DNA from 3 places in the Streptomyces sp. NBC_00631 genome. Region 1 is predicted to be linked to each of the others. Evidence: riboswitches for the same ligand, from Rfam matches in the RefSeq annotation. Region 1 holds a riboswitch; each other region holds the start of a gene.
The links. A riboswitch is a leader RNA that binds a small molecule or an ion and turns the genes downstream of it on or off. The one in region 1 is predicted to bind cyclic di-AMP.
Positions count from the first base shown of each region.

Region 2: linked by a shared signal. The riboswitch ahead of OHB00_RS24320 (M23 family metallopeptidase) and the one ahead of OHB00_RS09295 (C40 family peptidase) in region 1 are both predicted to bind cyclic di-AMP.
Region 3: linked by a shared signal. The riboswitch ahead of OHB00_RS21690 (transglycosylase family protein) and the one ahead of OHB00_RS09295 (C40 family peptidase) in region 1 are both predicted to bind cyclic di-AMP.

Region 1 is NZ_CP107734.1:2,017,601-2,020,812, forward strand. It holds gene OHB00_RS09285 (ATP-dependent Clp protease proteolytic subunit) at 8-643, shown strand; gene OHB00_RS09290 (hypothetical protein) at 651-959, shown strand; cyclic di-AMP (ydaO/yuaA leader) riboswitch at 1,321-1,505, shown strand; gene OHB00_RS09295 (C40 family peptidase) at 1,509-1,982, shown strand; gene OHB00_RS09300 (ATP-binding protein) at 2,024-2,482, opposite strand; gene OHB00_RS09305 (helix-turn-helix domain-containing protein) at 2,695-3,212, shown strand, end outside.
Region 2 is NZ_CP107734.1:5,319,772-5,322,983, reverse strand. It holds gene OHB00_RS24330 (dihydrofolate reductase family protein) at 1-819, shown strand, start outside; tRNA gene OHB00_RS24325 (tRNA-Met) at 997-1,070, shown strand; cyclic di-AMP (ydaO/yuaA leader) riboswitch at 1,381-1,541, shown strand; gene OHB00_RS24320 (M23 family metallopeptidase) at 1,549-2,565, shown strand; gene OHB00_RS24315 (aldo/keto reductase) at 2,646-3,212, shown strand, end outside.
Region 3 is NZ_CP107734.1:4,740,841-4,744,052, forward strand. It holds gene eno (phosphopyruvate hydratase) at 1-909, opposite strand, end outside; gene OHB00_RS21690 (transglycosylase family protein) at 1,309-1,998, opposite strand; cyclic di-AMP (ydaO/yuaA leader) riboswitch at 2,003-2,177, opposite strand; gene OHB00_RS21695 (transglycosylase family protein) at 2,361-3,212, opposite strand, start outside.

The sequences.
Region 1 (3,212 bases):
ACAATCCATGACCCGACCGTCCGCCCGCTACGTCCTGCCCGAGTTCACCGAACGGACGACCGCGGGGCAGCGCCCCCTGGATCCGTACTCGAAGCTGCTGGAGGAGCGGATCGTCTTCCTCGGCACGCCCGTCGACGAGATCTCGGCCAACGACGTGATGGCGCAGCTCATGTATCTGGAGCACGCGGCTCCGGAGCGGGACATCTCGCTGTACATCAACTCCCCTGGCGGGTCGTTCAGCGCGATGGCCGCGATCTACGACACGGTCCAGTACGTGAGCTGCGACGTGGAGACGATCTGCCTCGGCCGGGCCGGGGCGTCGGCGGCGGTCCTGCTCGCGGCCGGCACACCGGGCAAGCGGTCCATGCTGCCCGGCGCGCGCATCGTGCTCCAACAGCCGTCGCTGCCGGAACCGGTGCAGGGCCAGCCGAGTGATCTGTTCATCCAGGCGGAGGAGTTGGAGCGGATCCGGGCGCTGCTCGAACAGATGCTCGTCCGACACACCGGGCGCACGGCGGAGCAGGTGCGCCAGGACCTGGAGCGGGACCTGGTCCTGGACGCGCGCGAAGCGCTGGCGTACGGCCTGGTGGACCGGGTCGTGCCCAGCCGCCGCCCCTCGCTCGGCCTGCCGGACGCGGGGTGAGCCGCCGATGCTGCCGCCGGAGCTGCCGCCACTGCCCGCACTGACCCGGGCCGAGGGCGAGCTGATCGACCGTTACCTGGACGTGGTGGACCTGCTGGGCCGGATCAACCCGGCGCAGAACGAGGACACCTACCGTGGGCTGCGAGCCGCGCAGGCGCTGGTGCGCGCGGCGTCCGAGCTGCGGGACGCGCTCGCCCTGATGCATCGGCGGGGCGAGACGGAGCTCCACGGGGACACGCTGGCACGGGCGTTGCGGGTGCTCGACGGCGAGCGCCGGACCGCTCGCGTCGCACTCCCGCCCGACTGCGTACGGTGAGACCCGCCGGACTCCGGTCCGGGGCGACGACGGCGCGAGGGGGCCGGAGTCGAAACGATCCAAAGGAGTTACCGCCGTTCGGTGGAGTGTGGCGTGGTTTTACCTGACCGCGAGGGCCGCTCGGACCGCCTGTTCGGGAGTGCCCGCGAGAGGCTTCCGCGCAGGTCCGGGGCTACGCAGGAGAGTTGACGAAGAATCGAACACAGGGCTGTCCACCCGAACGGGTGGGTGGTGAGTAACCCCACAAACCCCCGATTCCGTTGGGATTTTCGGACACGCGTGAGTGAAGATCCCTGTCTGACGACAAGCCCCCGCCACAGCGGCGGGGCGGTCCGGGCGGACGCCGAGTCCTGCCGCCGCCCGGATTGACCCGTCGACAGAAGTGCATCGGCAGGAGTGGAGGACCCGAGCAAGCCGGGTCGCCGGCACGGTCACGCCATGACCGGGCCGAGCAGCCCTTGGGGTGAAGCCGTGGCAACACGGCCGGGCAACTTCGCCAGCCCGAATCCGACAGGTCATCCTTCACAGGCGGCTGACGAAGGGTTGCGCATGACTGCGCTCAATCGTGTTCCGTCGCTCATGGCCCGGGCCGGTACGGCCTCGGCGCTGACCATCGCCGCCGTGGGTGGCTCGATCGTGATTCCGGGTGTCGCCTCCGACGCCTCGGCCGCCACGATGGCCACGAAGGCACTTCAGGTCGCCGCCTCGAAGAAGGGCGCGCCCTACCGGTGGGGAGCCACCGGGCCGAATCGGTTCGACTGCTCCGGGCTCACGCTGTACTCGTTCAAGAAGGCGGGCAAGACCCTGCCTCGTACGGCGGCCCAGCAGTACAACAAGACCCGTCACATCTCGGCCGGCAACCGCAAGGCCGGGGACCTGGTCTTCTTCCACTCGGGTTCCAGCGTGTACCACGTCGGCATCTACGCCGGGAAGGGAAAGATCTGGCACGCCCCGAAGACGGGGGACGTGGTGAGGCTCCAGAAGATCTGGACCCGCAGCGTCTGGTACGGCCGGGTCAGCTGACCCACCCCAGCGGCGGCCGGCAGGCAGGCAGGAGCTCAGGGCTACGGCTCCTGCTGGCCGGCCGCCGTGACGGTGCCGGCCGGGACCACCCAGGGGAGTTCGATGGAGACGGTCTTGCCGCCCTCCCGGGTGGGGCGCACCCGGAGCTTGCCGCCGCACTCGGCGGTCAGCCAGCGGATGATGACCATGCCGCGGCCGTTGTCCTGCTGGACCGCGGCGGGAAGTCTCTTGGGGAAGCGCGGATGACTGTCCGTGACGCCGATGCGCAGCTGTTCGTCGCGGTCGAGGACGAGGGCCACCGTGAAGGTGGGTGACTGCCCGAGGGTGTGCTGCACGGCGTTGGTGGCGAGTTCGGAGACGATGAGGCGGATGGTGTCCGCGGTCTCCGTCTCGGGTGGCAGTCCCCACTCCGCGAGGGTGTCCAGCACGTAGGAGCGGGCGGTGGAGACCGAGGCGGGATCGCTCGGCAGGGTGACGGATGCTTCCAGGTGGTCTGCCATGGCGACGTCGTCCCTTTCCTCGGGACCGGAGTCCGACACGGTGCGGATGGTTCGAGTACGGTCCCGGACTGGTGCTTCTCCGTCAGACTGCCATTACCGGGCCGGTCACGGGGAGCGATCCACCAAGATATGCATATATCTGTCGCTCGAAGCGGTGAACTCTGCTACCTCAGACCGTATTTGGGCGGCTCGGTAGGAGTAAGGAGTAGCCCATGCAGAACGGTCCCGCGGTACGCCGCCGGAAACTGGGCGCCGAACTGCGCACACTGCGCACCGGCGCCGGCCTCACGAGCGGTGAGGCCGCCCGTCTGGTGGGCTGGCATCAGTCGAAAGTGAGCCGGATCGAGACCGGCGCCAGCGGTGTGAAACCGGCCGATGTGCGGTTACTTCTGGACGCCTACGGTGTGGTCGAGGGGCAACTGCGCGAGTTGCTCCTGGTGTTGGCGGGGTCGGAGGACACTGCCGGACGCCACCACTGGTGGCACGCCTATCGCGGGGTACTGCCGCCCGCCTACCGGGATTTCATCAGCCTGGAGTCACAGGCCGGCGCCATGCGGACCCTGGAGACCCTGGTCGTGCCGGGGCTGCTGCAGACCCCTGAGTACGCGCGTGCGGTGACCCGGGCGGCCGTGGACGGGCGCGACGACGAGGCCCTGGACACCCTGGTGGAGGTGCGTCTGGCCAGGCAGGACGTGCTGCACAATGATCCGCCGCTGGAGCTGAACGCGGT
Region 2 (3,212 bases), 3.3 Mb from region 1:
GGCGGCGCGAAGGTCGTCTACACGACGGACGAGGGCGCGGAGCGGGCCCAGGTCGCGGCGGACGTCGTGGCACTGGGCCCGGAGCTGGACTGGCGGCTCCTCCTGGAGCACCTGCACGACGTGCGGGGGGTACGGCGCCTGATGGTCGAGGGCGGTGGCACGGTCCACACCCAGCTCCTCCAGCAGGGCCTGGCCGACGAGCTCCAGCTGGTTCTGGCCCCCCTCTTCGTCGGCGATCCGAAGGCACCGCGGCTGTTCGGTCCGGGCGGGTACCAGGGTGGGCGGCTGCGGCTCCTGGAGACCCGCCGTATCGAGGACGTCGTCCTGACGCGGTACGCGCCCACGGCCCCCGGCACGGGCGGGTCGCCGTCCGCCGCCGACCGCCACTGGATGCGGCTCGCCTGCGAACTGGCGGCCGACTGCCCGCCGTCCCGGACCGCGTTCAGCGTGGGCGCGGTGGTGGTCGCGGCCGACGGCACGGAACTGGCCCGCGGCCACTCCCGGGAGGCCGGCGACCCCGTGGTCCACGCGGAGGAGGCGGCCCTCGCCAAGATCTCCCCGACCGACCCCCGGCTGCCTTCCGCCACGGTCTACACCAGCCTCGAACCCTGCACCCACCGCGCCTCCCGCCCGCACCCGTGCGCCGAGCTGATCCTGCGGGCCGGGGTACGGCGGGTGGTGACGGCGTGGCGCGAGCCGGACACGTTCGTGACGGCGGCCGACGGGACGGGGACGCTGCGGGAGGCGGGGGTGGAGGTGCTGGTCCTGGGGGAGTACGAGGCGCAGGCGAAGGCGCCCAACGGGCATCTTCTCGGCTGACAGGGGCGGCCGAGGAGGGGGCTGGGGTGGTTTCGCGGGTGCGGGTGCGGATGCGTGGGGGTTGCTCGCGCAGTTCCCCGCGCCCCTTCGGGGGCGCGTTGCTCCAGCGCCCCGGAACCTGCCGGTTTTAACCCGTGTGACTTCCACTCTTCGGATGGCGTATGCTGGTGTCAACGACGCGGGGTGGAGCAGCTCGGTAGCTCGCTGGGCTCATAACCCAGAGGTCGCAGGTTCAAATCCTGTCCCCGCTACTGAAACTCAGGGCCGGAATCCGATATCAGGATTCCGGCCCTGAGTCATATCCGGCTCCAGACGGCCGCAGTCACTTTGGGTGCCCGGACGGCCGCCCTCCGCATAACAACTGAGTCACCATCGAAACGCGTGTGACTCCTGAGTTGACCCGCGCACACCGTCGACTCGACCGCTTTTGATCGGTCGTGGCTGGTAAGTCCAAGCTTTAAAAGCTTAATGATCAAGGCGAACTGCTTGGAAACTGACAGCCGGGTCTATTAACGTTCGATAACGCAGCGCGGTCGTCCCAGCCGTCACCCGCGACGGCTCCGTGCGCACGCGCCGAATCCCGCAAGGGAACCGGGGAACCACCACCTTGGGGTGAATCGCGAGGCTACCGCCGGGTACAAAACGGTCGGTATACGCGCGTAGGAGACCTTCCCGCTCCGAACCCGTCAGCTAACCCGGTAGGCAGCGGAAGGAAAGGAGTGCGCCCGCGTGGCGTCCAACCCGCCTGCTCCGGCAGCCCCGTTCGTGCCCAGCCAGCGCCAGCCCGACACCTTCGGCTACGGCGGCCACCGCACCGACGAGGGCCCCTTCGAGGAGTGGAACCCCACCGAGGAGTCTCTCTCCGCGGCCCGCGGCCGGCACCGGGTCGCCAAACAGAAGGGCGGCGGGCTCGCCCGCAGCTCCACGGTTCTCGGCGTCGGCGTCATCGCCGCCGTCGGCGCGGGCGGCATGGCCAGCGCCAACACCGGCAAGCCGCCGGTCTCCATCTCCCTGCCCGACCTGCCCTCCTCCGTCAGCTCCCTGCTCGGCGAGGGCAGCGGTCACCAGGCCACCCAGACCGCGCTCAGCAGCGTCACCACGACGACCGCCACCGACGCGGACTCCTCCTCCTCGGACGCCGGTGAGGCGCTGCGCAGCCGGATCATCTCCCAGGCGGCGCAGCAGCAGAACCAGCTCGACACCAAGGCCAGCGCCAAGGCCGTCGCCGCCGCCGAGGCCAAGGCGGAGAAGGCGGCCGCCGCGAAGGCCGCCGACGCCAAGGAGAAGGCCGAGACCTCCGCGAAGCAGAAGGCCGAGCAGGCCCGCCTCGCCGAGCTGGCCAAGCAGTACACGCTGCCCGTCGTCTCGTACACGATCACCGGCACCTTCGGCCAGGCCGGCTCCATGTGGTCCTCCGGCTACCACACCGGCCTCGACTTCGCCGCGCCGACCGGCACGCTGATCAAGGCCGTGCACGGCGGCACGGTCACCGAGGCGGGCTGGGCCGGCTCCTACGGCTACCGCACGATCATCACCCTCGACGACGGCACCGAGCTGTGGTTCTGCCACCAGTCCTCGATCGGCGTGAAGGTCGGCCAGAAGGTCGCCACGGGAGATGTCATCGGCCGCGTCGGCGCCACCGGCAACGTCACGGGTCCCCACCTCCACCTGGAGGTCCACCCGAACGGCCAGGCCACCGCCATCGACCCGATGACCTGGCTGCGCGGCAAGGGCCTCAACCCCTGACCCGGACGGGCGGGGCGCCTTTACAAGAACTTCGTGTTGCGTCGGCATGGGGCGCCCGGCCCTGCGTGTTGAAGTGAGGCATGACTGCTTCTTCCGCTTCCCCTTCCCTCCGCAAGCTCGGCGCCTCCGACCTGGAGGTCTTCCCGCTCGCCCTCGGCGGTAACGTCTTCGGCTGGACCGCCGACGAGGCCACCTCCTTCGCCGTCCTCGACGCCTATGCCGCCGCGGGCGGCAACTTCGTCGACACCGCCGACTCGTACACGGCGTGGATCGAGGGCAACACGGGCGGCGAGTCCGAGACGATCATCGGCAAGTGGGTCAAGGCACGCGGCAACCGCGACGACGTCGTCATCGCGACGAAGGTCAGCCAGCACCCCGAGTACCCGGGCCTGTCCGCCGGCAACATCAAGGCCGCCGCCGACGCGTCCCTGCGCCGCCTGGGCACCGACCACATCGATCTGTACTACACGCACTTCGACAAGCCCGAGGTCCCGGTCGAGGAGATCATCGGCGCGCTGGACGAGCTGGTGCGGGCGGGCAAGGTCCGGCACATCGCCGCGTCCAACATCACGCCGGAGCGGCTCCAGGAGTCCCTGGACTTCTCCGACCGCGAGGGCCTCGCCCGGTACGTCGCCCTCCAGCCCCAC
Region 3 (3,212 bases), 2.7 Mb from region 1:
GAGCTTGTCGGTGATGACCTTCCAGCCGGCCCAGTCGTCCTCGAACAGCGGGTCCTCGATGGAGACCAGCGGGTACGCCGCGACCAGCTCCTCGTAGTACTCGGTCATCTCGGCGGCCGAGCGGGACTTGCCCTCGAACTCGTACTTGCCGTCCTTGTAGAACTCGGACGCGGCGACGTCGAGCGCGAGCGCGATCTGCTCGCCGGGGACGTAACCGGCCTGCTTGACTGCCTCCAGGATGAGGTCCAGCGCGGCGCGGTTGGACTCCAGGTTGGGGGCGAAGCCGCCCTCGTCGCCGAGGCCGGTGGACAGGCCCTTGCTCTTCAGGACCTTCTTGAGGGTGTGGTAGACCTCGGCGCCCCAGCGCAGCGCCTCGGAGAAGGACTCCGCGCCGATCGGGGCGATCATGAACTCCTGGATGTCGACGTTGGAGTCCGCGTGCGAGCCGCCGTTGAGGATGTTCATCATCGGCACCGGCAGCAGGTGCGCGTTCGGGCCGCCCAGGTAGCGGAAGAGCGGGAGGTCGGACGCCTCGGAGGCGGCGTGCGCGACGGCGAGGGAGACTCCGAGGATGGCGTTGGCGCCCAGCGAGCCCTTGTTGTCGGTGGCGTCCAGGTCGAACATGGCCTGGTCGATCAGGCGCTGCTCGGTGGCGTCGTAGCCGACCAGCTCCGGGCCGATCTGCTCGATGACGGCGAGGACGGCCTTCTCGACACCCTTGCCCAGGTAGCGGTTGGGGTCGCCGTCACGGAGCTCGATGGCCTCGAAGGCACCGGTGGAGGCGCCGGACGGGACGGCGGCACGACCCGTGCTGCCGTCGTCGAGGCCGACCTCGACCTCGACCGTGGGGTTGCCTCGGGAGTCCAGGATTTCCCGGGCTACGACGACGTCGATGGACGGCACGAGCATCTCCTTCTTGGGATGTGACGCTGGTTGTGCGGGGCGCACGTGGGCCTGGCCGGCCCTTGCTCAGCCTTGCGACTAGAGCCTAACCGTCCCGGGCCCGTCGGCCGGCACGACCGACCGACCCGTGGACACACTGACGGTACTCATTGTTCATGCGCGGAACAAAGGGGGTCCCGATGAAGAACGGAAGAAGAGCGGGCCAAGAAGGGGACCGGAAGGAGGACGGCAAAGAGAAACCCCGCCCCGGTGCGTACGGGGGGAAACGCACCGGAGCGGGGAGCCGTGGGGGACGGGGGTGGCCCTCACGTGGCCTCCACTATGGGGACCACGGTTGTGTGGGGGCTGTGCTTCAGCTGGGCGCCGCTTAGTACTTGCGGCACGCGCCGCACCGCGCCCGCGCCTTTACTTCAGGTGGAGCTGCTGGCCCGGGTAGATGAAGTCGGCATCGTCGACGATGTCCTTGTTCAGCTTGAACAGCGCCTGCCAGCCGCCCTTGACCTTGTGCTTCTCGGCGATCGAGCTGAGGGTGTCACCCTTGACGACCTTGTACTCGCCGTCGCCCTTCTTGACCTTCTTGCCGGTCGGGGTGGTGACGGTCTTCTTGGCAGCCGGGCGCTCGGCGGAGCGGGAGGCGGCCTGGGTACCGGTCGAGCGGGTGCTGGTGCTGCTGCTCGACGAGCTGGAGCTGGAGGAGCTGCTGGAGCCGCCGCCGGTGTAGGCGGCGCTGGACAGGCCCGTGCCGCAGACCGGCCAGGCGCCCTTGCCCTGCGCGGCGAGGACCTTCTCGGCGATCTGGATCTGCTGCGCCTTGGTGGCCTGGTTCGCCTGCGCGGCGTACTGCGTGCCGCCGTACGCGGCCCAGGTGGAGGCGGAGAACTGCAGACCGCCGTAGTAGCCGTTGCCGGTGTTGATGGCCCAGTTGCCGCCCGACTCGCACTGGGCGACGGCGTCCCACTCGGAGGCGGTGGCGGCCGAGGCGCTGCCGGCCGCCATCAGCGGAGCGGCGACGGCGACGCCGGTGACACCGGCGACAGCGATGGCGCGGACGGCCTTGGACGGACGACGGTGCTTGCCCTTGCCGGAAAACAGCATGGATCGATCCCCTCACCGACGCCTGCGAGGTGAGCTGTCGGGTTCGGGCCGGTTGAGTTGCCCGGCCGCACACCCGTGTGTCGGTGCGCGGCTTCACCCCGAGCCGGATCGGCAGCCTCGACTGCCGGTCCCGGCACTTACCTTGGGTCCCCCGCTCCTGCCTACGGCGCTTGACGCGACGACTGTTCCCGGACGGCCGCTGGCAGGACTCGGCGTTGCGACAGCCGGGGCTCGTGGTGACGAGCGGCCTTGACCGTAAACAGGGCATCCGGCGAATTTCAAAGATGATCAGGGCTTCTGAGACTCATCCCACACTTTCGCCAAAACGGACATTAGCCCTCGAAGCGGGGCGTCAACTCCCGCTACTTTTCGTCCGATTCGCTGCCGAGTTTCAGGGTCTGACCGGGGGTGATGGCGTTCGGGTCGGTACCGATGTCGGCCTTGTTCGCGGCATAGAGCGCACGCCATCCGCCGTCGAGGTCAAGGGAGTCGGCGATGGAGGCGAGGGTGTCGCCCTCACGGACGGTGTAGGTGCCGCTGTCGCGGGAGGCGTGACGGGCGGAGGAGGTGGCATCCTGACCGTTTGTCACGCTTTCGTCCGCCGAGCCGCCGCGATGCTTGCCGCCGCCACCGACGGCCCCCGTGTCGACCAGACTCCAAGAGCCTCCGGTCTGCCACGAATTGTCCGAGTCGTCAGCCTCGGAGGTGACGGGATTCTCACTCGCCTTCGAGGTACCGGAGCCGGTGCCGGAGCCGGATGATTCCGACTTGTCCGTCTTGGTGGATTTGCTGGGGGTGTCCGTCTTGGAGTCACTGCCCGCGCTCGCGCTCGGGGAGGGAGTGCTGGAGTCGTCCCCGGAGTCCGCGGCGCCCGAGGAGGAACCGGAGTCGGAGGAGGAGGACGACGAGTCCGACAGCCCGGAGGACGTGTCCGACGAGTCGGAGGAGGACGAGTCAGCCGATCCGCCAAGGCCCGTGTCGACGTTCACCGAGGCGTCGTCGGAGGAGAGCCCGGCCAGCAGGGCGCAGGTCCGCCAGGGCTTGGTGCCCTGGTCGGCGAGTATTTTCTCGGCGACCGCGATCTGCTGCGAACGGCTCGCCTGGTCGGGCGTCGTGGCGTACTCCGTGCCCCCGTACTTCTCCCAGTCGTCCAGGGACATCTGGAGGCCGCCGTAGTAGCCGTTGCCGTTGTCGGCGCTCCAGGAGCCACCGCT